One region of the Yersinia massiliensis genome, then DNA from elsewhere that is predicted to be linked to it. Evidence: predicted binding sites of a transcription regulator. Region 1 holds the regulator's gene; each other region holds the start of a gene.

Region 1 (7,804 bases):
CGAGATCCCCGGTCTACCGGAACTGACGGAAGTGGGCAGCAAGCGTTGCCATGATTTAACTGAAAACACCTGTTTATTGCCGCAATTGGGTTCAGGCCCAGATAGCAACAATTTGGGGAGCGGTCATTTCACCCGCGCTGATTACATTGACATCCTGAAGTACGCGAAAGCGCGCCAAATTGATGTTATTCCAGAAATCGACATGCCCGCCCATGCCCGCGCCGCCGTGGTTTCCATGGAAGCCCGCTACAACAATTTGATGAAACAAGGGAAAGAGAAAGAGGCGAACGAGTTCCGTCTACTCGACCCTACCGATGACTCCAACACGACCTCGGTTCAGTTCTATGAGCGCAAAAGCTACTTAAATCCCTGTCTGGATTCATCTAAGCGCTTCGTCGATAAAGTGATCGGTGAAATGGCTCAGATGCATAAAGAAGCGGGTATGCCATTAACGACTTGGCACTTCGGTGGCGATGAGGCAAAAAATATCCGATTGGGTGCGGGTTTCCAGGATAAAAACGGTCCTATTGAACCCGGTAAAGGCATTATTGATAAGAGTGTTGAAGATAAGCCATGGGCCAAATCGCAGGTCTGTCAGGACATGGTCAAACAAGGCAAGATCCAGGACGTCGAGCATCTATCCAGCCACTTCGCCATTGAAGTGAGCAAACTGGTGAACGCCCATGGCATTGAAAGAATGCAAGCGTGGCAGGATGGCTTGAAAGATGCCAAAGACGCGAAAGACTTTGCGACCAAGCGTGTCGGCGTCAACTTCTGGGACACCTTGTTCTGGGGCGGTGCGGACGCGATCAATGATTGGGCCAACAAAGGCTACGAAGTGGTGGCGTCTAACCCTGATTATGTCTACTTCGATATGCCATACGAAGTTAACCCCAATGAGCGTGGTTACTACTGGGCGACCCGTTTTAGTGATGAAGCTAAAGTGTTCAGTTTTGCGCCAAATAACATGCCGCAAAATGCCGAAACCTCTGTCGATCGCGATGGTAATCACTTTAGCGCGAAAAGTGATAAACCTTGGCCTGGTGTACACGGCATTTCCGGTCAGTCATGGAACGAAACCGTTCGCACTGATGAGCAAATGGAATACATGATCTTCCCACGCGTTCTGCCGCTGGCGGAGCGTGCTTGGCACCGTGCGCCATGGGAGCAAGATTATCAAGCAGGCCGTGAGTATATCGGCGGCGAAACACATCATGTCGACACCAAGGCATTGAGCGCCGATTGGCAGCGTTTCGCTAATATCATGGGGCAACGTGAATTGGCGAAACTGGACAAAGCAGGTATCGCTTATCGCTTACCTGTTCCGGGTGCGCGAGTCGTGGCGGGTCAACTGGAGGCAAATATCTCCTTGCCAGGTTTGAATATCGAGTATTCAACGGATGGTGGCCAACATTGGCAACAGTATGATGCCAAGGTGCAACCAAAAGTCAGCGGTGATGTGCTGATCCGTTCAACCAGCTCAGATGGCAAGCGTAGTAGTCGTGCCGAGCCGGTTAAAGCCTGATCATTGGTTTCAAAATGCTGTGTCTACTGTTAATGGTTATTTGCCAGATTTTGCGGTAAGCAAATTTAAGTGAAGTTGAGTTGATGGTTTTTTCCCCGGCTTGCCGGGGTTTTTTTTGTCAAAAATGAGCTGGCCCGCAAAATAGTACATGATGATAATGCAGTGCGAGAAGACAAAACCGGCAACGAAGAGGTCACGAAAGAGAAAGAGGGAAGGGGTATAAATAAGAATGACCACCTGAATCCCGACCAAGATTAATCTAGGTAACCGTTCGGGAAAGGTGGCCATTTTGCTGAGGGTTATGTTAACCCACTCATTCACTAACGCTATCTGAGTGAAATAAACTTAATATCATTCAGTGCTTAAAATCTTTATTAAGATCAACGCGATAACATGATGTTATCTTTTATCGTGCGCAGACTCATTTTCACGGCAATCGCCGGTTTCACAGTGGCCGTACAAATACAGACTGTGATTGGTGAGCTTAATACCGTGTTGTTTAGAAATTTCACGCTGAAGTGTTTCAATCGCTTCATTACTAAACTCGATCACTTTGCCACAATCCAAGCAAATCAGATGATCGTGATGGTGCTGCTGCGTCAATTCAAAGACTGATTTGCCACCCTCGAAATTGTGGCGGGTCACAATACCGGCATCATCAAACTGGTTCAATACGCGGTAAACCGTCGCCAGACCAATTTCCTCACCGATATCAATCAGCTTTTTATAAAGATCTTCCGCGCTGACATGATGGCATGCCGGATCTTGCAACACTTCCAGAATCTTCAGCCGGGGCAGTGTTACTTTAAGGCCAGCGTTTTTTAAGGCTTTGTTGTTGTCAGTCATGCGGATTCAGTCCTGTTACTATCGATTCAAATTAAGGCTGTTCAGCCTATGACATCCGTGGCGCAATAATTACAATTGCGTCTCATTATAGAACTGCTAGCCCCAAATGAAAACCGTGGTTGTTAACAAAGATATAATTGCACACTTTGTAAGATTAATCATGCAGTGTATTGATGAATGGGGATATAGCATCATTTTAGACTATATACGCAACGGATAACGTTACAAATTTGTAGCGGTAAATTTTTATTTCTCATGAATGATGATGCGGATTTGTGGGTGACTTAACAGAGCGGTGAGAAAGGGATGAAAGACAACGGAAACGCTAGGCGATGTGACACATGCCAATGCGTTTCCGTGAGGGCGAATTAACCCGTGATTTCTGACAAATTCATCTCTTCACTGATTTGTTTAACCCAAGCATCAACACGTTCGTTTGTCAGCTCCGGTTGACGATCTTCATCGATAGCCAAACCAATAAAGTGATCGTCATCAGCCAAGCCTTTAGAGGCTTCAAAGTGGTAGCCTGCCGTTGGCCAGTGGCCGACAATCGCTGCGCCTCGTGGTTCGATGATGTCACGGACTGTCCCCATCGCATCACAGAAATACTCAGCATAGTCTTCCTGATCGCCACAACCAAACAAGGCAACCAGCTTACCGTTGAAATCGATCTCTTCCAGTGTCGGGAAGAAATCATCCCAGTCACACTGTGCTTCGCCGTAATACCAAGTTGGGATACCGATCAGCAGGATATCGAAGGCTTCTAAGTCTTCTTTGCTGCTTTTGGCAATGTCATGAACCTCAGCAACCTCTTTGCCCAGTTGCTTTTGGATCATCTTGGCAATGTTTTCGGTATTGCCAGTATCGCTGCCAAAGAAAATGCCTACAGTTGCCATATAACTTAATACCTTATAAATTCAATTAGTTATGCAGATTATCGCGGTTTATGCCGAATAATATAACACATTTCATAGGGCGGCATAATGCCAGAAAACTCTGTCAGACCAGTATCAAGTTCATGCGATATTAAATTTTTGTGAGTTGCTCAATCTTATAACCCTCTTGCCGATAACCGTTATGTAACCGAAAGGTTGCAAATTGCGGTGCCAGGGGAAACCGGCAGTTAAAAATTTGCCGGGGAAGGAGTTGTCGTTAGCTGTATGGAACGTCCTTTATTGCTTTTCGGTCATCAAATTACACCAGAGTCTCTATCGGTCATCATCCGATTTATAAGGGGAACGAACATGCAGTTTTTAAAAAATATTACTATCAGAGCAGCGTTACTTTGGGTGCTTGGCGCCTTTTGCCTGCTTTGGGGCGGCGTCTCTGCCTATACGCTGCTGTCACTGAACCAACTGACACAATCGTCTAATGCGAACAGTGTCTTGGTTGAAAACATGAATTTAGTCAATCAGGGGACAGATCAATATTTCCGTATGGTGACGCGTTTGGCGCGTTCGGTCGATTATCGCCAAAGTGGCAACATGGCGGACGCGGACAAAGAACTTAAATCGTCGAATGTCGCCTTAGAGAATTTGAAGAAGAAACTCGCAGAATTTAAAGCCATCGATCATGCGCAGATTGATCCTGCGTTAGTCACAGGGGTGATCGAGGGATGGAGCGGATTGATTGATCAGGGGGTGACACCGCTTTATCAAGCTGCGATGGATAACAATACAGCTGCTTATCAAGAGTTAGCGAAAAAAACAGTCCCCGCATTGAGCCGCCAATATGGCACCGTTGCCGAGAATTTTAATCAGGCAGCCTCGCAAGCCATTGGCGTCGCAAAAGAGCAATTCTCGCAGCTCACAAAAATCAGCAGCATCACGCTTATCTCTGCCTTGGTGGCTGGTTTAGTGATTTTACTGGCGACCGACCGCTATTTATTAGTGAATTTAGTCCGCCCGCTGGATGATATTCGTGAGCATTTTCGGGTTATTGCCTCCGGTCAGTTAGGGCAGCCTATTGCTGATTTTGGTCGCAACTGTGTTGGACAGCTTTTCCCACTATTACGTGATGTGCAAACCAGTTTGGTCAATACCGTTGAGGCTATTCGTAGCAGTACTGATGGGATTTATCATGGTGCGGCTGAAATCTCTGCCGGCAATACTGATTTATCCTCTCGCACCGAACAGCAGGCCGCTGCGCTGGAAGAGACAGCCGCCAGTATGGAGCAGTTAACCGCCACAGTGAAACACAATGCGGATAATGCACATCATGCTAGCCAACTGGCGGCGAATGCCTCCACCACGGCGAAAAAAGGCGGTGCGCTGGTGGCTGATGTCATTCACACCATGGATGATATCTCGGCCAGTTCGCGCAAAATTGCGGATATCACAACGGTGATTAACAGTATTGCTTTCCAAACCAATATTTTGGCGTTGAACGCGGCGGTTGAAGCCGCCAGAGCGGGTGAGCAAGGGCGTGGTTTTGCGGTGGTTGCCAGTGAAGTGCGTAACCTCGCGCAGCGCAGTGCGCAAGCGGCGAAAGAGATCGATGGCTTAATCACCGAGTCCGTAAACCGAGTCAAAAGCGGTTCGGCATTGGTGGAGAGTGCTGGCACGACCATGGATGAAATTGTCCGCGCTATCACGAATGTCACTGATTTAATGGGTGAGATTGCTTCGGCTTCTGATGAACAAAGTAAAGGTATCAGCCAAGTCGGGCAGGCGGTCGCTGAAATGGATAGCGTGACCCAGCAAAATGCCGCGTTGGTGCAAGAAGCGTCTCGTGCTGCAGCCTCATTGGAAGAACAGGCGACGCAATTAAACCGTGCTGTCGCGGTATTTAAATTGCGCTCAGATGATGAGCGGGCAAACACGGTGGTTAAAGTGAGAACGAATCCGCTAAAAGTCGCCCCTGTCGCCGCTAAAGTGGACAGTAATGCCAACTGGGAAACGTTCTAGTCAAACAGCAGCCAAATACCGTTGGTGCTTTAGGGGCGGGAGTGAGGGAGAACCGCGAACGCCTCTATGGCTTCAACTGTGTGGGCATAGATTGGGTTAAATACATTGGGGTTCAATAGGTAAGGGAACAATAAATGGCGGCGTGGCGTAAAGGATTACGCCACGCCATCGTGGTCACCGAGAGGATTAAAATCTGTCTTGATCGTGGGCTAATTGAGCAAGCAACATTTGTTCAATCAGTTCACTGCGGCTGATGTTACGCTGCTCAGCAAGGCTGTTGAGCACATCGACGGCGTCAGCATTAATCTTCAATTCCACGCGGCGTAAGCCACGTACTTTATCGCGCTGTAGTTGATTTCGCTTATTAATTCTAAGCTGTTCATCACGAGATAATGGGTTGGTTTTTGGGCGCCCAGGGCGACGTTCATCTGCGAACAGATCCAGCGTTGTGCGGTCCGTTTGTTCTTTTGCCATAGGTAGCGGTACTACAAGGGATTGACATCAGAAAGCGTCATATAGCCTTTCCAGATGATTCGGTTTACACGTTTCAGATTGATGCCCCACTCATTAGACGTTGTTGCGATGTTTGCGGGACTCGCTCACTGGCGGCAACGCCAATTGCCCATTAATCGGGTATGAAGCAACAGCCTGAATTTGCATTTGCTACCAAACGGCGCAGCAAATTTATAGCGCGCCATAATACCCCAGCCAACCGAGCAACGACAATGCTTTACTGCGGTTAGATTGGGCTAATTCGTTCTTTTTTGCACAATTTTTCCACAGGAAATACATTTCTTTTCCCCAGGGTATACTTTTTAATCAACAACAGTGGCGAGCTGTGTTTTTTTTATTCAGCTCGTTTTCGTACTTGTCAGGTCTTCATCTATGAAGCGATGGATAGCCCGTAAGACTGAATCCGGTTTTTCAGCATGCACCCAATGACCGGTGCCAGAGACGACATGGGCACGAGCTTGTGGGAACTGGCGGGCAATTTCATCGCGATGTGCGTCCTGAATATAGGGTGATAACTCACCACGAATAAACAAGATAGGGTGGGGCCAAGGAGGAATGGGCTGCCAGCCGACAATATTCTCGTATTGGTCCCACAGTGCTGGCACATTAAAGCGCCATTCGCCGTTTTGGAATGACTTCAGCAAGAATTGAATCACACCTTCTTCTTTGATGGATTCGCGCATCAATTGAGCCGCTTCCTGCCGCTGGGTCACCCCAGCAGCACTGACCGCATTGAGCGCTGTAAATATTTGGTCATGGCGGCGTACTTGATAATTAACTGGGGCCACATCAATCGCGACCACTTTCTCAATGCGGTCTGGGGCAATGGCTGTCAATGCCATGGCCACTTTCCCCCCCATCGAATGGCCGATAATAACGGCTTTCTCTATCGCGAGCTGATCCATTAATTCCAGCAGGTCTTGCGCCATATCCGCGTAATTCACTTGTGGAGAACGGGGCGATAAGCCGTGGTCGCGCAAATCAACCGCGATCACGTTATGGTCTTTTTGTAGATCGCGGGCTAGGACTCCCAGATTATCTAAGTTACCAAATAATCCATGGATCAAAATAATGGGCAACGATGGCGTGGAAGAAAGTGCGTTTTGTAAGCGGAAGTTTAATTTCATGGCGAAGTTCATGCTAAGAGATATTCTGGTTAGGGTATCATGATTAAGCGAAGGTATGCTGCGCAGGCGTTTTATCAGGTCACTGTTTATCAGATCATGATTTATCAAGCGATGTTTTATCAGATCGATATTGGGCAGAACAGGTAGAGTCTTGAGTGACGGTGGGAGGTACGGATTATTATCCCGCTAAAGCCATGATAAAGGTACTCGTCAGCGTGCTTTAACTTTATAATCCCCCGATATGCATAAGAAAGTTGAAAACTGTACTGGATAATGATGAAAACTATTGAACTCGACGAAGAGCTTTATCGCTATATTGCCAGTCACACGCAACACATTGGTGAGAGCGCGTCTGATATTTTGCGACGTATGCTGAAGTTTACTGCGGGCCAGCCGGTTGTTAGCTCAACAGCTAGCCATGATGGGGTGAAAGTGGCGGTCGCACCAGCACCACGGGATCGGGTTCGTGCTGTGCGCGAATTACTGCTGTCCGATGAGTATGCCGAGCAAAGCCGAGCGGTTAACCGCTTTATGCTAGTGCTATCAACACTCTATACCCTAGATGCTCAGGCATTTTCTGAGGCGACAGAATCATTACATGGCCGTACTCGGGTTTATTTTGCCGGTGATCAGCAAACATTATTGCAAAATGGGACGCATACCAAACCCAAACATGTTCCTGGTACACCATACTGGGTAATCACCAATACCAATACCGAGCGTAAACGCAGCATGGTGCAACACATCATGTTGGCTATGCAGTTCCCACAAGATTTGGCTGATAAAGTGTGTGGAACTATCTAATTTCGTTGAAACTATACTTGATAGATTTCAAAATACAGACGGGCTGTGAATGATTGCGGCTAACATATTCTGCACTTCGAAAG
Region 2 (7,804 bases), 1.8 Mb from region 1:
ACTGGATAACACCCCCAAAATTGCCACTAGCGAATCCACCGTTCGGGGAAGACCAATCGCAATCACATCTTCGGCCCCAATACCTCGGGCAATTAACGCACGCCCCAATTGGGCGACACGGGCAGAAAGCTGATGATAAGTCAGGCTTTGATCGCCACATCTCACCGCAATGGCATCCGGCTGCGCGCTGACTTGTTGCTGGAAAATATCCAGTACTGAAACGATGCCGGCAGGCAGACTGAATTGTGGGCCTTTCGCCCAGCTATCAATGGATTGCAATTCTTGCGTGGGGGTCAGTATGAGGTTGCCAATCGGCATGGTGGCCTGAGTCGCCAGTTGTTGCAGCAAATACGATATCCGCTCACCGTGTGCCTGGAGGTTGGCGTGATCATAACGCTCCGCATTCGCCAAGATTTCCAGCGTTAGCTCGCCGCTTTCGAGATAGAGGTCAATTTCTAAATCATCTACGGGGCCAGAGGCGAGCGTGTGAGTGATGCCCGTGATTTCCCCTAGATTCAGCGCAAAATCAAACAGTTTGAAATTCAGCACGGGGCCATAAAGTGACCGTTGGGAACCGACCATCCCCAGATCGCGCCGTAATTGGTCCGCTTCATAGCGCTGGTATTTCCGTACCCTTTTCAACTCGCTCGCCACTGCCCGAGCAACATCCAGCAGGTTCATTTCAGGTTGTAAATTCACCTGCAATGGGAGGACATTCACCACCGGCCCAGTGGCAGATAAAGCGGCCGATCCCAAGCGGCGCATAAACGGACATCCTACCGATAGACGCCTTTCACCACTCATTCGGGCAAAATACGACATCAGCAGTGCCATCGCCATATCGGCGGCAGTCAGACGTTGCTCTGCCCCCTGTTGTGTCAAACAGCTAAACAAGGCTGAGTCGATATCAATGCGCTGACGCAACACGCGACTCGCAGCTTGTTCGGCCCGAATAGGCGAGTTTATGGCTGAAAGAGAAATCGCGGCGGGTAAATCCGCAGTATGTTGCAGCCAGAATTGCTTATCACGTTGCTCGGTTTCAGAACCGGCATACGCTAAGTATTCACTGACTACATCACTGAAAGGGGTAAAGGGCGATTCGCCAATGGGTTTACCCTGCTGAAGAGCGGTGTATATATCAGCGATACGGCGGGTAATAGCGGTGAAACTAAAGCCATCGATTACCAGATGATGATAACGCTGATACCAGAGCCAGACCGGTTTACCTTGTTCATCCGGTACACGAATCACCCAGTGGCGATAAAGGGGTTCGTCGCCATCGGCCAGTAAATCTGCATCAATATCATCTTGCATTAATGCCAGTGCCGCCTGACGACCATCGGCACGAGAACTGAGATCGAGCCAAACCAGCTTGGGGATGTCAGTTGCTTTACACTGGAGAGGAATACGCTGCATCGGGCCATCAACGCCGTGGAAAAAGCGAGCATGCAGGGTGTCAGCCTCAGACAACCCTTGGCTGACGGCGCGGCTAAATAACATTCGGTCCAACGAACCGGCCAGTTCAATGTAATGAGCCACGGTATACAAGGTCTTTTGCTGGCTGAGCTGATCGGCAAACCAAATACCGGGTTGCGCGGCAACCAGTGGCAACTCGACAATAGCGGCATCTGCGAAAATGGGGGTTGAATCCTCTGACACGATGGGTATTCCTTTTTTGGGCAACAAACGACTTATCGCAACCGGTAGGGTCGCAATATTCCGATAATTCCGTTCACCGATGACCTGCGTTATCGCAGGGCAGCCTCTGCACGAATCAAGCTGGCCGGACGCATATCGGTCCAATTGGCCTCAAGATATTTCACACAGTCCGCCCTGCTTTGCGGGCCATAGACACTCGTCCACCCGGCTGGGATCGCCGTAATTTGTGGCCACAAACTGTATTGCTGCTGCGCGTTGATCAGCACTAAGAAGGGTAATTCTTCGTTATCGAAGGGGTTAACTTGTGTTTCATTGCTCATGGCGATGACGTCCTTGTTTTTAATGAGTGGAACCTAATAAACAGTGCAATCCATCAATCAATCCACCACGCCAACACAGTGCATCGTGACCACCGGAATAAATACGATAGTGCAACCGATGCCCAGCCTGACGCAGCGCGTCACTCATGGTTTCATTGACTTGATAAATCACATCTTCACGGCGGCCGGCTTCCATAAAAATAGCCAATGGATGACCCGCTCCCAGACCTTGGTAAACCTGCTCTGTCAGCCACCCCTGATGTTCAGCCGTCCCCGCCGACAATGCGGTGAAATTATCAACGTCTGGCCACCAGAAAGAACCGGATTGGCTTAATACACAGCCAAAACGCGCAGGCCAATGTAATCCGGCATATAGCGAAGCCAGACCACCATAGCTTTGCCCAGCAACGACGGTGCGAGAGGCTTTTTCAGTGAAGGGTTGCAACAAGGCAACTTGTGGCAGTAATTCTGTTTGCAGCGCGAGCCAAAATTCTTGATTGCAGGGCAATTCTTCCGAACGATGGGGCTGATCAATAATATCGATCAACACATATACACTCGGGGGTAAGCGGCCAGCGGTCGTTTCATTATCCAACACGCCAAATACCGTCTGCCCCTGCGCCCAATACTGACCATCGAGCAAAATAGCCAACGGCCTTTCTGCTATCGCGTCCGCATCAAAACGGGCATTGCCAAGACTTTCATCACCCACAGTGTGATAAATCCACACATTGCGGCTGTTACCTAATCGCTGGCTGTTCCAAGTGATGCGTTGTAGCCGTTTTGAGTCGGTAGGCAGTGTTTGGCCCGTATCAACCTGTTGCCAGGCCGTTTGCGGCAAAGCATCGGCGAGATGCACCGCAGAAAGCGGCATGCCACGATAACTGCAATGAGCCGCAGTGAGATTTAATGGATCGTTTTCTGCCAGATCCAACATTGATATCCACCAATTGCGCTGCGCCTGACGCCGCTCTGGTGCGCTACCTTCGGGCAAATTTAAGCATTGCGCTGCGGTGGCCGGAATAAAGCAATAGCTGGCACGGAAATCAGATTCCACTTCCGCCTGCCAATACCAAACATCTGTTTGGCCCAAGCGCTGAAGAGTTTCAGGATTCGGGCTGTGGTGATCTGTCAGCCCATTGACGTCGATATAGACTCGACGGTAAACAGAGTCGTGCGCCTTTTCCTGCCGGTCGCGCCACAGGAAAGTCAGTTTTATATTGCCCGCCGCGAGAGGTTCCACCAGCGGTGTCCCCCACTGCGCGACCTGCTGCCACCATGAGTCACTCCCGGCGAAAGGATCAGCTAGCAGATGCTGACTCGCCGGATATTCATTTGTCGTGCCCACACTCAACCCTCTTAATTTTACTGCCCAAGTCTATTCGCGGCTATTCGCGCGAATACCTGTCCCGTAACGACTAAAGAGAAAGCTAATACATACGTGTTTCTTATGAGAATACGAATTCTATTGAGAACAATTATTATTTGCAATAACATAGTGCGCATTCTTTCTGGGGTGTCACTCTCTTGTCGCATTTGGCATGGGCGCGGTGTGGTGCGGCTAATGATTGAATGGCTAGAAATCTTTTATATAACTCATTAAATCAGACCTATACCCAATAGTTTCCGAGGGTATATTTTTGTGTTTCTAGATAGGGATAAATCATGTTTGAAACTTCTGGCAAGAAGAGACCAACAAAATTGCCATTTCGGGCAAGCTGCAAATCAAAGACCTTATTATTTACCTCAGCATTAATATTAATTCCTTCTCTTCAAGCTTCCGCTGCGACCACCGCTAAAGAAGCCACTGCGTCGAAAGAAGATAAGCTGGTGGTGGTTGCCCAAACCGGCAGCGGGCAACAAGATGATGGTTTCGTTGCTAAAAATAGCTCCACTGGCACCAAGACCGATACCCCGCTAATCCGCACACCACAATCAGTTTCTGTTATTACCGCTCAGCAAATACAAGACCAAGGTGCAACCTCTGTCGCACAAGCTCTGCGCTACACCGCAGGCGTTGTACCGGAGTATCGGGGCGGCTCTAATATGAATGATGAAGTGATCATTCGTGGTTTTGGTTACGCACCGCGTTTTCTTGATGGTTTGAGCTATAACTCATTGGGTGGCGCACGTCGTGGTGGTCAAATTGATCCATGGTTACTGGAACGGATTGAAGTAGTGCGTGGCCCTGCCTCCGTGCTGTACGGTCAGGTCAACCCAGGTGGCTTAATCAATATGGTTAGCAAGCGCCCAACCGCAGAAAGCATCCATAAAGTTCAGGTCGGTGCAGGTAATAACAGCTTGGCAGAAGCCGCTTTCGACTTTGGCGGTGCAGTGGATGATGAAGGCAAAGTGCTTTATCGCCTGAATGGCATTGGCAGAACTCAAGATGATGCGGTTAATTCATTTAAGCAGGAACGCTTTGCGATTGCGCCTGCGTTAACCTTTATCCCGAACGAAGACACCACCTTTACTTTACTGACCAGCTATCAGAAAGAGCCAAAAGCCGGCTCGCGTAACTTCTTACCCGCAACGGGTACGGTGTTTGGCACTGCCTACGGCAAAATTCCCTATGACTTTAATGTCAGTGACCCCTCATTTGATCAGTCTGAGCGCGAACAAACGTCTGTTGGTTATTCGCTTGAGCATTACATCAATGACACCTTAAAATTCCGTCAGAATCTACGCTACAGCTATAACAAACAAGACTATAAATATCTGGTCTTTATGAATTTGCTCGCCGATAACCGCACCATGACCCGTCGCCCGCAAATCGAGCGACAGACAACCGGTGAATTTGCAGTTGATAACCAGTTGCAAGCGGATTTCTGGACTGGCCAACTTAACCATACCGTGCTGACGGGGTTAGATTACAAACGCACCCGTATCGATAGCCAATTCTTTATGGGAACGGTACAGACAAAATACAATCTGGATTGGGTATCGCCGAGTTATGGCCTGAATATTCAGGACAGTGATTTATCACTCAATAGCAGCGATCTGACCAAGCTCGATCAAGTCGGGGTTTATTTACAAGATCAAATTGAGCTGGATAAGTGGAACTTCCTGCTGTCTGGGCGCTATGACTGGTCACAGCTAAAAAACCAGTACCGCAAAACCGCCACTCATGATCAGCAAGACGACCATGCTTTCACTGGCCGTGCTGGCGTACTGTATGCCTTCGATTCGGGTATTTCTCCTTACGCCAGTTACAGTACTTCATTTGAACCTAGCACCGCCAAAGGCGCGCCAGGGACGGGGGCATTGGACCCAGTGACCGCACGTCAGGTTGAAATTGGCATCAAATATCAGCCACCGGGTAGCAGCACCATGCTGACCACCGCGCTGTATGATTTGCGCCAGAAAAACATCAGCCAATACGATCAGGCGCTAGCCTATAGCGTCCCGATTGGCGAAGTACAATCTCAGGGTATCGAAGCCCAGTTAAACAGTGAGATTAACGATAATATCAACTTGATTGCCGCCTATACCTACACCAAAGGGAAAGTGCGTGAGACCAAAACACTGGCTGAATTGGATAAAATGCCAGCCCGTACACCGAGCCATTCTGCTTCACTCTGGGGAATGTATACCTTTGATAAAGGCGTGGTAGAGGGCTTATCCACCGGTATGGGCGTGCGATATATCGGCACCAGTTGGGGAGATGCGAAGAACAGCTTTAAAGTCCCGGCAGTGACCCTGTATGACTGGATGATGCGCTATGAACTCGGGCAAGCAGTACCTTCTCTGAAAGGCACCAGTTTGCAAGTCAACGTCAACAACGTTTTCAATAAAGAGTATGTCGCCAGTTGCGCACAAATGGCCGCTTGTTTCTATGGCAGTGGCCGTGTTGCCACCGCAACGGTCAGCTATTCCTGGTAAGTCCTCTGATAGTTCTACCCCGTGCCGGTTGAGCTATGCCGGTACGGGTTCTCAATCTACGTGCTAATTGCTCCCTGACACCAAAAACAAAAAGGGCACCCGCAGGTGCCCTTCATCAGAACTTCACTTCACCAGCATCAACTGGCCAACCCTTGTTAACGACGGTTGCCGAAAATCCGCAGCAACATCAAGAACAAGTTGATGAAATCAAGATACAACGTCAATGCGCCAACAATGGAATACTTACGGAAGCTATCTCTGTCGTTAGGATCCAACTGCGCACCCATATTCTTCAACTTCTGGGTATCGTATGCAGTCAAGCCAACGAACACGAGCACACCGATATAAGTCACTGCCCACATTAATGCAGGGCTTTTCAGCCAGATATTCACAATCGAGGCTAATACGATCCCGATCAGGCCCATAAACAGCATACTGCCCATGCCGCTCAAATCGCGTTTGGTGGTGTAGCCGTAGAAGCTCATCGCACCAAACATCCCCGCACAAATGATAAAGGTGCTGGCAATTGACGCGCCGGTATACATGATCAAAATGCTGGAAAGTGTTAAGCCCGTTAATGCGGAATAGAGCATGAACAAGCTGGTTGCCATCGAACCACTCAGGCGATTAACCATGCCTGAAATAACAAATACCAAGCCCAACTGAACAATGATCAGCCCGAAAAAAGTAATCTGGCTGGAGAAAATAAAATTAAGTATCGCAGGTGTATTCGCTGCGTACCAAGCGACAACCGCCGTTAATAACAGACCACAGGTCATCCAGCCGTATACCTGCGCCATATATGCCTGAATGCCAGAGTTGGCACGTTCGACAATAGAACCATTAGAGCGTGGATAGCGATCCATGGTAGTTACCTTATGCATATAAATAATGAAACAGGCTATCAACTGACAGCCCACCGACTCTTTTAGATTAACACAGAAACACCCTCAATACGGGAGTAAAAATCGGTATTTAGCGCTAATCTTTACATGGGTTTACGTATGATTTACCAGCGATTGGCGGCAGCATGGTCACTATCGCGTGATTCAACCCAACGTTCACCCTCCGCAGTGGCTTCCCGTTTCCAGAAAGGTGCCTTCGTTTTTAAGTAATCCATAATAAATTCAGCGGCATCAAATGCCATGCCACGATGCGCACTGGTGACGCCAACAAAGACGATTTCATCGCCGGGGAAGAGTGGCCCAACACGATGAATGACCGTCACCCGCTGTAGGGGCCAACGGCCGCGCGCTTCAGCGATAATGTCGCCAAGCGCTTTCTCCGTCATACCGGGGTAATGTTCCAGTGTCAGTGCGCTGACACTTTCGCCCAGATTGTGGTTGCGAACTTTACCGGTAAATGTCACGACTGCGCCGTCTTCGTCACACTGCGATAACCATTGATATTCATCACCGACATTGAAGGCTTCAGGCCCAACGTGAATACGGGTGTGTTCCATCATTATCCCCCCGTCACCGGTGGAAAGAAGGCCACTTCATCACCAGCCACCAGCGGATGTTGCCCGCTCACCAACGATTGGTTGACCGCGGTGAGTAACTTACCCTCTTCGAGGGCCAACTGCCAGCGATCACCTCGTTGGCACAGCGCTTGCCGCAATGCCTCGACGGTTGGGAACTCAGCCGCCAATTGCAGGCTATCGGTTCCCACCAGTTCACGAACCTGAGCGAAAAATAGAATCTGGATCATGGGTTCACCTTAAAATCACCAGACTTCCCACCGCTTTTTGCCAGCAGGCGTACTGGGCCAATAATCATGTCTTTTTGCACCGCTTTGCACATATCGTAGATGGTCAGTGCCGCGACTGATGCCGCAGTCAGGGCTTCCATTTCTACGCCAGTTTTACCGGTCAGACGGCAGCAGGACTCAATACGCACCCGATTGTGTTCAGGCTGAGCTTCTAACTGCACTTCCACTTTGGT
Region 3 (7,804 bases), 1.8 Mb from region 1:
GTCTGGAATACTCAACTGCGAATTCTCGACAGTATGCTGCGCCAAGTCCCCGTTGGCGTGGCAGGCGATCTGTATCTGTGTGGCGTGCAATTGGCGCAAGGCTACTATGATCGTCCAGATCTCACGGCCAGCCGCTTTGTCGCTGATCCTTACGATCATGGCCAGCGAATGTATCTCACTGGCGATATTGCTCGCTGGCTGCCGGACGGTGCCGTCGAGTATCTGGGGCGCAGCGATTTTCAATTAAAGATCCGTGGACAGCGTATTGAATTGGGCGAGATAGAGTCTGCTTTGCTGGCGCTACCTCAAGTCCAGCAAGCCGTTGTTCATGCTCGCACCTTGGTCGGTGTCGAGGGAGCTTTGGCCGGTGCCGATAGCCGTCAATTAGTGGGCTATATCGTGCCGACTAACGGGGCTGAAAATACCGACATGGAACTCTTGCGCCAACAGCTCAGTGAACAGTTGCCCGCGCATATGGTGCCGGCAGTTATCGTCAGTCTGAAAGCATTTCCGCTTAGCGCCAATGGCAAACTGGATCGCAAAGCGTTACCCGCTCCCGTTAATCAAGCAGGTCATGGTGGACGTGCGCCACACGCCGGTCTGGAAAGTGTGATCGCGGGGTTATTTGCCAACTTGCTGGGGGTTGAGTCGGTCAATGCTGATGATGATTTCTTTGCGTTAGGGGGGCACTCTTTGCTGGCGATGAGACTGGCGGCTGATTTACGTCGCGAGTTGCAGCAACCGGTCGCGGTTGGGCAAGTGATGGTGGCCTCAACAGTAGCAACGTTGGCGGCAGCATTGAGCCAGCCATCATCAGAAATGTCAGCCGGAAAAGCGGGCTTCAGTGAAGTATTGCCGTTGCGAAGCGGCCACGGTCATCCGCTATTTTGTCTCCATCCGGCCTCGGGTTTTGCTTGGCAATTCAGCCTATTACCTCGTTATTTGCCGGGCAACTGGCCAGTGTTAGGGATCCAATCACCTCGCCCTGATGGGGCAATCGCCACCTGTCAGGATATGGATAGCCTCTGTGATCATCATCTGGCAACGTTACGTCAGGTCCAACCACAGGGGCCATATCATCTGATGGGCTATTCACTGGGCGGCACCGTGGCGCAGGCCATGGCGGTAAAATTGCGGGCACAGGGTGAGGAAGTCGCTTTCTTAGGGTTGTTGGATACCTATCCACCGGAAACTCAGGATTGGAATGCACCGATTGAGGCTGAAGCACTCGAAGAAGTCGAACGTGAGCGGGCATTATTTATGGCTGCGGCAGGTGACGAGCAAGAAGAGAAACGCGAGATGTTTGCGCAAATTCAAGCAAACTACGACGATGCGGTTGGTTTGCTGTCAGGGGCGAAAACGCCGGTTTATGAGGGTGAAACCACGTTGTTTGTTGCCACTCAGACCTTGCCTGACGGTGAATCGCCAGAGGAAATTTGGCGACCTTATGCGAAACAATTGCAAACTTACAGTTTGGATTGTTCCCATATCACGATGATGTCACCGGAGACATTAAAAGTGTTGGGGCCGATTTTGCAACGCGTGTTTAAGGGGATTCGATCGTTATCCTAGTAGTGGCAAGCGGTTGATGGTTGATGTTGGCTAGGTGAGGCGTAAAGACCTATCAGCCGAACGGTTCACTGAGCCAACGTTCAACCGAATCTATCGACTCTCTTAAGGCATGGCGGGTCATGGTGGCCCACATTAACGGATTAAATAAACATGGCAAAATCGCCTATTCTTCTAGATTTCAGCTTGTTAAAGAATAACGCCAACTTTCGCGCAGTATTTTTTGCTCGCCTGATTTCGATATTAGGGCTGGGAATGCTCACAGTCGCGGTACCGGTACAGATTCAACAGATGACGGGATCAACCTTACAAGTCGGATTGGCCGTCACCTTGGATGGGGCAGGGATGTTTATCGGCCTGCTACTGGGGGGCGTACTGGCAGACAGATTTGATCGGCGCACACTGATCTTATTTGCGCGTTTTACCTGTGGCTTAGGCTTTATTGGCTTAAGTTTCAATGCATTCTCCGCGACACCTTCCTTATGGGTACTGTATGTCTTAGCCGCGTGGGATGGGTTCTTCGGGGCGCTGGGGATGACAGCATTGATGGCGGCAACACCGTCATTGGTTGGGCGGGAGAATTTGGCTGCTGCTGGTGGCTTAAGCATGCTTACTGTCCGTTTTGGCTCGGTCATCTCTCCGGCGATCGGGGGCTTAGTCATAGTGTACGGCGGGTTAGGTTGGAACTACGGCATTGCTGCGGTGGGCACCATGCTCACCTTATTACCGCTGTTGCGTCTGCCAGCCATGAAACCGGCGATAAGCCAACATGAGCACCCGCTACGGGCGCTTGCCACTGGGATTTCATTCGTCTTTAGCCACAAAATTGTGGGGGCGGTGGTGTTGCTGGGGACGTTGGTCAGCATGATTGGCGCCATTCGTATTTTGTTTCCGGCGTTGGCGGAAAATACTTATCATGTCGGCGCCTCGCAGATTGGTTTGATGTATTCAATCGTGCCGCTGGGGGCGACCATCGGGGCGTTTACCAGTGGATGGGTCAGTCAGGTAAGGCGGCCTGGCGTGGTGCTGATGTACAGCTCGATTGCCGCTTTTTTAGCCATCGGGACACTCGGCTTAACCCATAATGTCTATTTGGCCCTACCGGGCTTGTTGATGTACGGCTATCTGGGGTCGATTAGCGGCTTGCTGCAATATACATTGGTACAAACTCATACACCGGATGCGTTATTGGGGCGGGTAAACAGTCTGTGGAATGTCCAGTTTGTCGCGGGTGAATCATTCGGGGCATTGGGGCTAGGGGTATTAGCAAAAGTGATGGCGCCGGCACTCAGCGCCCTGACATTTGGCGTGGCAGCCGCAGCACTGGGGAGCCTCATTGCGCTCTGTGGTGGGACACTGCGTGAGGCCACCATGGCGGGCGACCAGCGTGGTTCAGAAGAGGATGAGGCCGTCGTTGAGTAATTTGATGGCTTGCTTGCCAGATGCCGGTTAAGGCTGTGAAGATCAACTGGGTTGTGACACTTTATCAACCCAATTGATCACTCAGCCGAATATCCACCAAAACAACATTCGCCGCTAAGGCTTTGCCTTAAACATGCCCTCAATTCGGGTGAGCAAATTACTCGCACTGTAATAATCCAACCGAAAGGTATCGTACCCTGCGGCATAAACTCGATTGTGTTCAATCGCCGGAATATGGGCTAAAAATTGATTACTTTTCAATGCATCAATCGCCGGTTGGTCACCGGAAAAGAGCAAAATAGTCTCGCCATTCAAGCCTTCGGCTAACTTCTCCCCACCCAGTTGGATGATATCTTTACGATTCCCCATACTGGTGTTGCCCTTCACTGAATTCGGGATCTCTGCCAGCGTAAAGCCCAGCTCCTGCAATAATTTCCCCTGCGCTGAATTCTCTGTCCATAAGTTCGCGGTGCTACTGGCTGCCTGATAGACGAATGCCGAAATGGGTTGCGGCGGTAAAGTAATATTCTGTCTTACCTCATTGAGCCGATTGGAAAATTCATCAATCACCCGTTTAGCGTCGCTTTCGTGTCCTGTCGCTTGCCCTAATACAAGGGCTAATTCTTGCCAGCTCTTATCATCGTAATTAATCACTAGCGTTGGGGCGATGGCTGACAATTGCTCATATAACTTCAGCGCTGAATCACCGCCCGTGGCAGCAATGATAATTAAATCTGGACTCATGCCCGCAACGGCTTCGGCGTTGGGCTCGGTCTGGTACATCGGCATTAATTTTCGCGATTGCGCAACATCTGACCATTGTGTAAAGAATCCTTGATGATCAGCCACTGTCGTATCGGGTACGGTCACGCCTGTGGCGATCACCGGTGCATTGATCGCCAGCAAGGTGCCGGTCATGGTGATACTGGTAGAGACAATCCGTGTTGGCTGTTGTGTCAGTGTGACTGAGCCTTTAGCGGTTTCTACTGTACGCGACCATGTAGTTGGGCTTTCACTGGCTGCTGGAGGGGTAGACTTACCTGTTGTTTCTTCGGCAGGTTTGCAGCCTGATAAGCACAAAACAAGGCCCAAAATACCCAAGCCAGTTAAGAGTGAACACCCTGTTTTATGCTGATGACCAAGGGACATAACGACGTTTTCTCTTCTTGTGAGTAGGCGCTAAGTTAGCGGGTTTATATTAGCAATGGTTAATAATAATATTTTTACATTTATTGACAATGCGAATACTTAGTCGTAATTTACCATGCATTAAAGGAAATGATAGTCATTATTATTATCATTAGTATTTACATCGCAATGGAGGTCTTTGTGCGATACAGCAACTCTGACGAACATGGTAGCTCTGAAGAAATGCCCGTTAATTCGCCGTTTTCAACCATACCCTCAACTTTCTTATTCACCTCAGGACACCAGAGTATTAAAACTCGCGGTATCTTCGAGCGAATAAACCAAGCCGCGCAAAGTCGTATTGGAAGCAATGATTCACTGCAAAATGCGATAAAACGGGCTTTCCAACGTGCTCATAAAGCGGGTAAACAGCAGCCTATCGTGGTTGGCGCAATTCCGTTTGATGCGAGTCAAGCATCCTGCTTATTTGTGCCGGAGCAATATCAGGTTTGTGACCGACAAACGTTGGTCAATGCAGCAAAAATAGCAAATCGTAGTCCGGTCAGCGCTGGGTGCGTGCGTAGTCTGCCAGATGAAAACCAATTCAAACAATGCGTGACTGAAGCCATTTCTGCCTGTCAACGCGGAACCATTCATAAAGTTGTTCTGTCCCGTATTTTAGAAATTGAAACTGATACCCCAGTTGATAGTGACCAAGTCATGAATCATTTGCTGGTCCAAAACAGTCATGCCCATCACTTTAGGGTGCCTTTGTCCGATGGGGGAGTCCTACTCGGTGCTAGCCCTGAATTATTGGTGCGTAAGCATTTATCTCAGGTTTATACCAACCCATTGGCAGGGTCGGCAAAACGGCAGACGAATCAGCAGGACGATCTGGACATCAGCCAAGCACTGCTGAATTCAGAAAAAGATCAATATGAGCACCGCTTGGTTATTGATGAAATTCGCCGTTTGCTGACACCCCATTGCCGCAGCCTGAATATCCCCTCCCAACCTTCGCTGATTAGCACGGCGGCTTTATGGCACTTATCTTCTGCCATCAGTGGTGAACTGGAAGACCCGGCGATGTCGGTGCTGGAACTGGCTAACTTATTGCATCCGACACCGGCTTTGTGTGGCTTACCAACAGCAAAAGCTCGGCAATTGATTAACCACTTGGAGCCCTTTGATCGTGGCTTATTCAGTGGCATTGTCGGCTGGTGTGATGAGCAGGGTAATGGTGAATGGGCGGTCATTATCCGCTGCGCCACCTTGCATCCCACTCAAGTGCGATTATTTGCCGGTGCAGGCATTGTTGCCGCCTCACAACCAGCATTGGAATGGTTAGAAACCGAAGCCAAATTGGGCACCATGCTCAATGCGCTGGCAATTACCCCTTCAGGAGAGCAGCCATGAGCATCGAGTTCACTCGCTGGCCAGAGGAATTTGCACGTCGCTACCGCGAAAAAGGCTATTGGACCGATCAGCCGATGACAGAGATGTTATCTCGTCAGTGCCAGATTCGGCCCGAAGCCACAGCCATCATTTGTGGTGAGCGTCATATTAGCTATCTTCAGTTTGAGCAGGCCGCGCAACGACTCGCCATTTACCTGACTCAGCAGGGCTTGGGTTGCGGTGATACGGCATTGGTCCAACTCCCTAATTGCGCCGAATTCTATCTCGTCTATTTCGCGCTATTAAAAATCGGCGTAGCACCCGTTAATGCATTATTCAGCCATAATCGGCTGGAATTAAATGCCTATATTGAACAGATTCAACCACGTTTACTGATCGCCCACGCCGATCACAACCTGTTTGCTGATGGCCATTATTGCGCCCAATTGCAGCAAAAAGCGCCAATGTTGGACGTGGTGCTGGTGGCGGGAGAGACAGATTATGCGCCATTGTTGGAAGCGGTGCTCTATGGGACAGAGTTGGCGGGTGAGCTAGGCAATCAAGCCGTAGAATTTCATCCCTCAGCCGCCGACGAAGTCGCCTTTTTCCAACTGTCAGGTGGCAGCACCGGTATGCCAAAACTGATCCCCCGTACCCACAATGACTATTACTACAGTGTGCGTGCCAGTGCGGAAATCTGTCAGCTTGATGAACACACTCGCTACTTATGCGCCTTACCCGCGGCTCATAATTACCCGCTAAGTTCACCGGGGGCATTAGGCGTCTTTTACGCTGGCGGCTGCGTCGTGCTCGCGCCCGATCCCAGTGCCATGAGCTGTTTCCCACTCATTAAGCGCCATCAGATCACATTGACTTCCTTAGTTCCTCCCGCCGTAGCCCTATGGTTACAAGCCGCGGAGCATTTTGCTGATGACCTGACCAGTTTGCAGGTATTACAAGTCGGTGGCGCGAAACTCAGTGAATCTCTGGCGCGACGTATACCGCAGGTATTGGGCTGTCAATTGCAGCAGGTATTGGGTATGGCGGAAGGACTGGTGAATTACACCCGCTTTGATGACAGTGACCACTTGGTGTTTACCACTCAAGGGCGACCCATCAGCGAAGACGATGAAATCAAGCTGGTTGATAGTGAAGGGGTTCCCGTCGCGCAGGGGGAAGTTGGTGCGTTGGTGACCCGTGGCCCTTATACCTTCCGCGGCTATTACCGCAGCCCGACGCATAATGCCAATACCTTTGATCATGAAGGTTTTTACCATTCCGGTGATTTGGTCCAGATGACCGAAGAGGGTTATTTACGCGTCGTTGGGCGGGAAAAAGATCAGATTAATCGTGGCGGGGAAAAGATCGCCGCAGAAGAGATTGAAAACCTGCTGGTGGCTCATGACAACATTATTCATGCGGCGTTGGTTTCAATGCCCGACGAGATGATGGGGGAGAAAAGCTGCGCCTTTATTGTGAGCAATGACGCCAGTTTGCGGCCAGTCACTTTACGTAAATATCTGCGTGAGCAAGGGGTGGCTGACTTCAAATTACCCGATCGTTTTGAAATGGTGACCCATTTACCGGTTACGCCAGTCGGCAAAATAGATAAAAAGCGGTTACGTCAGGATATACAAGACCGCCTCAGTACGCTTAGCAAATAAGGATTTTATCATGGCTATCCCTGTTCTTTCTGCTTACGACCTGCCCAAACCTGGGCAATTTCCAGCAAATAAAGTGAATTGGCAGTTTAACCCAGCGCGTGCGGTGTTGCTGATCCATGATATGCAGGATTATTTCGTCAGTTTTTATGGTGAAGATAACCCCTTGATACAGCAGGTTATCGCCAATATCGCCGCCCTACGACATTACTGCAAACAGCAGGGCGTACCGGTTATCTACACCGCCCAACCTAATCATCAAAGTGCAGAAGATAGAGCACTGCTTAATGATATGTGGGGCGCAGGTTTAAATAATCATCCAGCCAAACAGCGGGTGGTATCAGAACTGACACCGGATGCGGAAGATGAAGTCTTGGTCAAATGGCGATACAGCGCATTTTACCGTTCGCCTTTACGCCAAATCATGACGGATAAGGGCCGCGATCAATTGGTTATCTGCGGTATTTATGGGCACATCGGGTGTTTGACCACCGCAACAGATGCTTTTATGCAAGACATTCAGCCATTTATGGTTGCTGATGCTATTGCCGATTTCTCGTTGGATGAGCATTTGATGGCACTTAAGTATGTGGCAACCCGAAGTGGACGCGTCATTTTTACCGAGGAAA
Region 4 (7,804 bases), 590 kb from region 1:
TCTGATATGCAAGGCGGCTGTTTCACTATTTCCAGTCTGGGCGGTATCGGCGGCACGGCGTTTACGCCAATCGTCAACGCGCCAGAAGTGGCTATCTTGGGTGTGTCAAAATCATCCATGAAGCCAGTTTGGAATGGTAAAGAGTTTGCTCCACGTCTGATGCTGCCTCTGTCTCTGTCCTTCGACCACCGTGTGATCGATGGCGCAGCAGGTGCTCGCTTCGCAGCGTATATCGCGACCATTATGGCGGATATTCGCCGTCTGGTGATGTAATCGCTAAGGCCGGCTTCGCGCCGGCCTTGTTTTTACATAAGTCGACAAGGTTGTTGAGACACTCGTCACGTGATGCAGCTTTTCAGATTATTAACAATTCTGTAAACTGCCGCGTGTCAGTATCCCGGTGAATGAACGGCGTTATGAACTTTATGAGTCTAATGAAATGACGTCAGACCCGCCGGACAAACAATTAAGAGGTCATGATGAGTACTGAAATTAAAACTCAGGTCGTGGTACTTGGGGCAGGTCCAGCAGGGTACTCTGCTGCTTTTCGTTGCGCGGATTTAGGTTTAGAAACCATTCTGGTTGAGCGTTACTCCACTCTGGGTGGCGTTTGTCTGAATGTGGGTTGTATTCCATCCAAGGCGTTGTTACACGTTGCTAAAGTGATCGAAGAAGCCAAAGCACTGGCTGAACACGGTATCGTTTTTGGCGAGCCTAAAACTGACATCGATAAAGTACGTGTTTGGAAAGAGAAAGTTATCAATCAGTTAACCGGTGGTTTGGCAGGTATGGCTAAAGGCCGTAAAGTCAAAGTGGTTAACGGTTTCGGTAAATTTACCGGTGCGAATACCTTAGTGGTTGAAGGCGAAAATGGTCCAACGACCATCACCTTCGATAACGCGATTATCGCTGCGGGCTCACGTCCAATCCAACTGCCATTCATTCCTCATGAAGACCCACGTGTTTGGGACTCAACTGATGCGCTGGCACTGAAAACTGTCCCTGAGCGTCTGTTGGTCATGGGTGGCGGTATCATCGGTCTGGAAATGGGTACCGTTTACCACGCGCTGGGTTCTAAGATTGACGTCGTAGAAATGGCTGACCAGGTGATCCCTGCTGCTGATAAAGACGTGGTGAAAGTCTTCACTAAACGTATTAGCAAGCAATTCAACCTGATGCTGGAAACTAAAGTCACTGCCGTAGAAGCCAAAGAAGATGGTATCTACGTCACGATGGAAGGCAAAAAAGCACCGGCTGAACCACAGCGTTATGATGCGGTTCTGGTGGCTATCGGCCGCGTACCTAACGGTAAGCTGCTGGATGCAGGTCAGGCTGGCGTTGAAGTCGACGAACGTGGCTTTATCCACGTGGATAAGCAACTGCGTACTAACGTGCCACACATCTTTGCTATCGGTGACATCGTAGGTCAGCCAATGCTGGCACACAAAGGTGTTCACGAAGGTCACGTTGCCGCTGAAGTTATCTCTGGCATGAAGCATTACTTCGATCCGAAAGTGATCCCATCCATTGCATACACTGAACCAGAAGTCGCATGGGTTGGTTTGACCGAGAAAGAAGCAAAAGAAAAAGGCATCAGCTACGAAACCTCCACCTTCCCGTGGGCGGCATCGGGCCGTGCTATCGCTTCAGATTGCGCTGATGGTATGACTAAACTGATTTTCGACAAAGAAACTCACCGTATCATCGGTGGTGCGATTGTCGGGACTAACGGCGGCGAGCTGTTAGGTGAAATCGGTCTGGCAATCGAGATGGGTTGTGATGCGGAAGATCTTGCGTTGACCATCCATGCTCACCCAACACTGCATGAATCTGTTGGTCTGGCGGCGGAAATCTACGAAGGTAGCATTACCGACTTGCCTAACCCGAAAGCGAAAAAGAAATAAATTCTTTTTGCTGAAGCAGTGTGAGTTGTCTACTGCTTTCAACGTTGAAACGGCTCCTTTATCGGGGCCGTTTTTTATTTAACGCTTTTAATCAGCCTGCGCCTAGAAATCAAGAAAGTGTCCTGCTCGTAACTGGCTGGGGGTGATATGAAAGGTCCGCCGCAGAGCGGTGGCGAAATTGGCTGGGCTGGTATAACCCGCGATAGCGGCAGCTTGATCGATACTGATCCCTTCCTTCTGCAAGGCCAGCATCGCACGTTTCAAACGGCAATGACGAAGATACTCAAACACTGTGATGTTGTAGCTTTCACGAAAACGCCGCTGCAAGGTGCTTTGGCTCATGTTCACCAAGCGCGCTAATTCGCTCATCGATAAATGATCTGCTTCACCACTCTCCAGCCAGTCACGCACCTGTTGAACGCGGTTTAACCCACGGAGTGAAACTTTATTTTGCTGTTGAGCTGATTGTTCTAGGGAGCTAAACGCCTCAATAATCAAGCTAATACACTGTGTTTCCCACTGCAATCTTTCCAATGGGGTCGCGAAGGGCGGGGAGTTAACGATTTTCTGGGCAATAGCTTGCGCATGGATTGATGGTCGCCATAGATGAATCGCTAAATGCTGCTGTGTGAAGTTATACAATGCATCCCAATGGCCATCTTGTGGCATTAAATCCCCGTATAGCCATTCACGATCAAAGGTCAGCGTGAGCGTTCTCTCGTGGCTGTTATTCTTGCCGTGACGGGTAAACAACGTGCTTTCAGTCAATGAAACCAGTGAAGCATCGCCTTTTTCCTGCAAATGCAGTTGTTTGCCGCCAAAAGAAATATGTGCGCTGCCATTGACCACAATCGCTAATTTTAGCGCCGGATTGAGCTGGTTTTGTGTCTTGATATCGTAGAGATTGGTGACGTTCGCGGTATGGAGGATCAGATGCGGGTTCAGGCGTAATACCTGAAAGTCACCAAACAAAACCGGGTCAGTGGGTAATGATTTTGCACCACTTAGCTGATAATCGCTGGCGACAAGAGTTGATTGTTGCACAATTTGATCACGATAAATCGGCTTGGATGAAGGGGAGACAGTGCGTAACTTTGTTTTCTTCACCGTCGACATGATGACTCTCCACTGATCTTGATGTTATGGCGCGATTAACATGACAGCCTGATTGACCTTAGAACCCGTATGACATTAGGGCAACATTGACTTTACAACAAACAGCTTTGCCGTTTAAACAAACCTTTTCTTTGGTTGCAAATGTAACAATTAGCGCCGTGAATTGATAATGAAAATAATTATCAATCTTGTTCGTTTTTGTTGCCCCATTAATAGATTGGTAGGGATTTTCCTCTGCTGACATTTGCTGTGGGCTTTTGCATCGGGGAAAGTTAATGAACGTAAAATGGCCGCGCCGCTCGCTGACGACCTTAGCGAGTTTGATCAGTATCAGCCTTTCAACACCGCTCTGGGCGCAAACTCAAGCTACCACACAAAATCAGGCTCAGACTACCACACAAGCTCAGGCAGAGACAGCAACCACACCGTCGCAGGAAACCGCAGATGCTGACCATAAAGCGGCAACGGGTGATACGCTCGTCGTGACCGCTCAGCAGCAAGTGCGTCAAGCATTGGGTGCCTCGACCATTACCGCCGAAGATATCCGCAAACGCCCGCCGGCCAATGATCTGTCCGAAATTATCCGTACCATGCCGGGGGTGAATCTTTCCGGTAACTCCGCCAGTGGTCAGCGCGGGAACAATCGCCAAATTGATATTCGTGGCATGGGGCCAGAAAACACGCTGATTATGATCGATGGCATCCCTGTCACGAGCCGTAATGCCGTGCGATATGGTTGGCGTGGCGAGCGTGATACCCGTGGTGATACCAACTGGGTGCCCGCGAATATGGTTGAGAAAATCGAAGTTCTCCGTGGGCCGTCAGCCGCTCGTTATGGTAACGGTGCCGCCGGTGGTGTGGTGAATATCATCACTAAGCAACCGGACAAAGAACTGCACGGTAGCTGGAATGCCTACATGAATATGCCGGAGCACAGTGCAGAAGGGGCGACCCGTCGTACTGACTTCAACCTGATGGGGCCATTGACGGATACGCTGCGTTTCCGCTTATACGGCGGATACAATAAAACGGATGCGGATGCTTGGGATATCAACGCCGGTCATGAGTCCGCTCGGACAGGTAACCAAGCAGGCACACTGCCTGCTGGCCGTGAAGGCGTGCGTAATAAAGATATCAATGGCTTATTGCATTGGGACTTCGCTCAAGGCCAATCACTGGAGTTCGAGGCTGGCTATAGCCGCCAAGGGAACATTTATACCGGTGATACACAAAATACCAACAGTAATGCCATTGTGCGCAGTTTATACGGCGCAGAAACTAACCGCATGTACCGCGAAAATTTCTCGGTGACACACCGTGGTTTCTGGGATAACGGCGTTAGCTCAACGTCTTATGTTCAGTATGCACAAACACGTAACTCGCGCATCAACGAAGGCCTCGCGGGTGGCACCGAAGGCATCTTCTCGAATAACGGTTTCAGCACCATCAAACTGGATAACTATCGGGCCCACAGTGAAGTTAACGTGCCATTTGAATGGGGCTTTAATCAGGTGATGACAGTGGGTGCTGAGTGGAACGATCAGAAAATGAATGATCCGACCTCCAATACTCAAACCACGACCGAAGGCGGCAATGTTAGCGGCCTGACGGGAACGGGACGCGATACACGTACTTCAGCGCAGATAGCCTCTGTGTTTGTTGAAGATAATATCGAGTTGACCGAGACCACCATGCTCACGCCAGCGTTGCGTTTTGATCATCACAGCACTGCCGGTAGTAACTGGAGCCCTGGGTTAAACGTGTCGCAAGAACTGGGTGATTACTTCACCATGAAAATGGGGATTGCACGTTCGTATAAAGCGCCTAACTTGTACCAAACTAACCCGAACTACTTGCTCTATAGCCGTGGCCAAGGCTGCTACGGCGGTGGCGGTAGCTGCTACCTGATGGGGAATGACTCGCTGTCAGCTGAAACCAGCGTGAACAAAGAGATTGGGTTTGAGTTCCATAATAACGAAGGCATTATTGCCGGTATCACTTACTTCCGTAATGATTATCGCAATAAAATTGAGCCAGGTTTGGTTTCTCTTGGGACGGCCAATGGCGGGACCGGTGCTTATGCAAACTCTGATATTTTCCAATGGGAAAACGTGCCTAAGGCCTTAGTGGAAGGGTTGGAAGGTAACCTGACTGTGCCATTCACCGATACGGTCCAATGGAGCAGCAATCTGACTTACATGCTGGAATCGAAGAATAAAACCACGGGCGATTACTTATCCATCACCCCTGAGTTTACGCTGAACAGTTCGGTCAGTTGGCAGGCAACGGATGATTTATCTTTACTCTCAACCGTGACTTGGTATGGCCGCCAGAAACCGAAGAAATATGATTATCAAGGGCTGCCAGTCACAGGGACTGCGCTCAATGAAGTCAGTCCGTATGCTATCTTTGGTCTCAGTGGCACCTACACCGTGACTAAAAATGTCAGCGTGACCACAGGTATTGAAAACTTGTTCGATAAACGCCAGTTCCGTGCGGGTAATGCTCAGAGCGTTGCGGGCATCGCAGGTGCCGGTGCGGCGACGTACAATGAACCGGGACGCACATACTTTGTTAGCTTGAATACCCAGTTCTAATCACTTCTCTGTATTAATGACAGAAACAGTCGATATCGGCTGTTTCTGTTTCATTTACCACCAAATATCTTCCATTCGTTATTCATTGCCTCAAAAGTCCTACCGAAAGCACGAGACGTTCAGACAGAGATGGTATCCATTCATTAATTATGGTTATTATGCGCTAGCCATTTTAGCTGATAAAACTCGGTGGCTACGGGCTAACTGAGAGCCGTTATCAATAGCTCAGTTGAATAAACTGTACATAACGATTCAGCAAAAATTTAATGTTGCTTTTATGTGAACGAATTAACACAGAGTTCAAATACTGATATGCTGGCTGGGCGAAACTGGGCGTCTTACCTTACACCTACTACCTCAGTGATGATGGCAAGTGGCAACAGATAGCCTGGCAAAATATATGACAATAAAAGCGAGGAGAGAGTCGTGCTAGAAGAATACCGTAAGCACGTAGCCGAGCGTGCTGCTGAGGGTATCGTCCCCAAGCCATTAGATGCATCACAAATGGCCGCGCTGGTTGAATCATTAAAGAATCCGCCTGCGGGCGAAGAAGCCTTCCTGTTAGATCTGCTGATTAATCGTGTACCACCGGGTGTTGATGAAGCCGCTTACGTTAAAGCCGGTTTTCTGGCTGCGATTGCCAAAGGTGATGCCCACTCCCCCCTGATTACCGCTGAGAAAGCAATTGAACTGCTTGGCACCATGCAGGGCGGCTATAATATTCATCCGCTGATTGATGCGTTAGATAATGAAAAGCTGGCTCCCATTGCGGGCAAAGCGCTATCTCACACGCTGTTGATGTTCGATAACTTCTACGATGTGGAAGAAAAAGCCAAAGCGGGTAACCCGCATGCCAAGCAAGTCATGCAATCTTGGGCCGATGCCGAATGGTATCTTTCTCGCCCTGCATTGGCCGAGAAAATTACGGTTACCGTATTTAAAGTCACCGGTGAAACGAATACCGATGACTTGTCCCCAGCCCCTGATGCTTGGTCACGCCCTGATATTCCATTGCATGCGTTGGCGATGCTGAAGAACGCCCGTGAAGGTATTCATCCAGATAAGCCGGGTAGCGTGGGTCCGATCAAGCAAATCGAAGAACTGAACAAAATGGGCTTCCCGTTGGCCTATGTCGGTGACGTGGTGGGTACCGGCTCTTCCCGTAAGTCAGCCACTAACTCAGTGCTGTGGTTTATGGGTGATGACATCCCTTACGTGCCGAATAAGCGCGGTGGTGGTGTAGTGCTGGGTAGCAAGATTGCCCCTATCTTCTTTAATACCATGGAAGATGCTGGCGCACTGCCTATCGAAGTGGATGTTGCTAAGCTCAATATGGGCGACGTCATCGATATCTTCCCGTATTTGGGTGAAGTTCGTCGTCATGATACCGGTGAGATTTTAGCCACTTTCGAGCTAAAAACAGACGTATTGCTGGATGAAGTGCGTGCTGGTGGCCGTATTCCATTGATCGTTGGCCGTGGCTTGACCACGAAAGCCCGTGAATCATTGGGTCTGCCAGCCAGTGACGTATTCCGTGTGGCGAAGCCTGTTGCGAAAAGCAATAAAGGCTTCTCCTTGGCCCAGAAAATGGTGGGCCGTGCTTGCGGCGTAGCTGGCGTGCGTCCAGGCGAATACTGCGAACCTAAAATGACTTCAGTGGGTTCACAAGATACCACCGGCCCGATGACCCGTGACGAGTTGAAAGACTTGGCATGCTTGGGGTTCTCGGCGGATCTAGTGATGCAGTCATTCTGCCATACTGCGGCTTATCCTAAGCCCGTTGACGTGACGACTCATCACACACTGCCTGATTTCATCATGAACCGTGGTGGCGTCTCGCTGCGCCCAGGTGATGGCATTATCCACTCATGGCTGAACCGTATGCTGTTACCGGATACCGTCGGCACTGGCGGTGACTCCCATACTCGTTTCCCTATTGGGATCTCCTTCCCTGCGGGTTCTGGTTTAGTCGCATTTGCCGCAGCAACCGGCGTTATGCCGCTGGATATGCCGGAGTCCGTGCTGGTGCGCTTTAAAGGGAAAATGCAACCGGGTATCACCCTGCGTGATTTGGTTCATGCCATCCCTTACTACGCTATTCAGGAAGGTCTGCTGACGGTTGAGAAGCAAGGCAAGAAGAACATTTTCTCTGGCCGAATTCTGGAAATCGAAGGTTTGCCAGAGCTG

What was found. The regulator Fur, encoded in region 1, represses iron uptake genes when iron is present. The targets are predictions, from matches to a motif close to ATAATAATGAGAACNACTATCAA.
Region 2: the regulator Fur is predicted to act here: its motif matches at 3,442-3,464, upstream of fes (enterochelin esterase).
Region 3: the regulator Fur is predicted to act here: its motif matches at 4,270-4,292, upstream of DA391_RS07290 (isochorismate synthase).
Region 4: the regulator Fur is predicted to act here: its motif matches at 3,184-3,206, upstream of DA391_RS18510 (TonB-dependent siderophore receptor).

Annotation. Positions count from the first base shown of each region.
Region 1 is NZ_CP028487.1:3,385,497-3,393,300, reverse strand. Features, by position in the region: gene DA391_RS15755 (beta-N-acetylhexosaminidase) at 1-1,525, shown strand, start outside; gene DA391_RS15750 (hypothetical protein) at 1,562-1,846, opposite strand; gene fur (ferric iron uptake transcriptional regulator) at 1,925-2,371, opposite strand; gene fldA (flavodoxin FldA) at 2,740-3,267, opposite strand; gene DA391_RS15735 (methyl-accepting chemotaxis protein) at 3,616-5,277, shown strand; gene ybfE (LexA regulated protein) at 5,464-5,751, opposite strand; gene ybfF (esterase) at 6,129-6,917, opposite strand; gene seqA (replication initiation negative regulator SeqA) at 7,194-7,721, shown strand.
Region 2 is NZ_CP028487.1:1,574,623-1,582,426, reverse strand. Features, by position in the region: gene DA391_RS07275 (non-ribosomal peptide synthetase) at 1-1,659, opposite strand, end outside; gene DA391_RS07270 (MbtH family protein) at 1,749-1,979, opposite strand; gene fes (enterochelin esterase) at 1,999-3,327, opposite strand; gene DA391_RS07260 (TonB-dependent siderophore receptor) at 3,645-5,861, shown strand; gene DA391_RS07255 (Bax inhibitor-1/YccA family protein) at 6,017-6,727, opposite strand; gene moaE (molybdopterin synthase catalytic subunit MoaE) at 6,871-7,323, opposite strand; gene moaD (molybdopterin synthase sulfur carrier subunit) at 7,326-7,571, opposite strand; gene moaC (cyclic pyranopterin monophosphate synthase MoaC) at 7,568-7,804, opposite strand, start outside.
Region 3 is NZ_CP028487.1:1,586,465-1,594,268, forward strand. Features, by position in the region: gene DA391_RS07275 (non-ribosomal peptide synthetase) at 1-1,572, shown strand, start outside; gene entS (enterobactin transporter EntS) at 1,723-2,991, shown strand; gene fepB (Fe2+-enterobactin ABC transporter substrate-binding protein) at 3,106-4,140, opposite strand; gene DA391_RS07290 (isochorismate synthase) at 4,363-5,535, shown strand; gene DA391_RS07295 ((2,3-dihydroxybenzoyl)adenylate synthase) at 5,532-7,178, shown strand; gene DA391_RS07300 (isochorismatase family protein) at 7,189-7,804, shown strand, end outside.
Region 4 is NZ_CP028487.1:3,972,307-3,980,110, reverse strand. Features, by position in the region: gene aceF (pyruvate dehydrogenase complex dihydrolipoyllysine-residue acetyltransferase) at 1-273, shown strand, start outside; gene lpdA (dihydrolipoyl dehydrogenase) at 480-1,904, shown strand; gene DA391_RS18515 (helix-turn-helix domain-containing protein) at 2,007-3,020, opposite strand; gene DA391_RS18510 (TonB-dependent siderophore receptor) at 3,296-5,617, shown strand; gene acnB (bifunctional aconitate hydratase 2/2-methylisocitrate dehydratase) at 6,044-7,804, shown strand, end outside.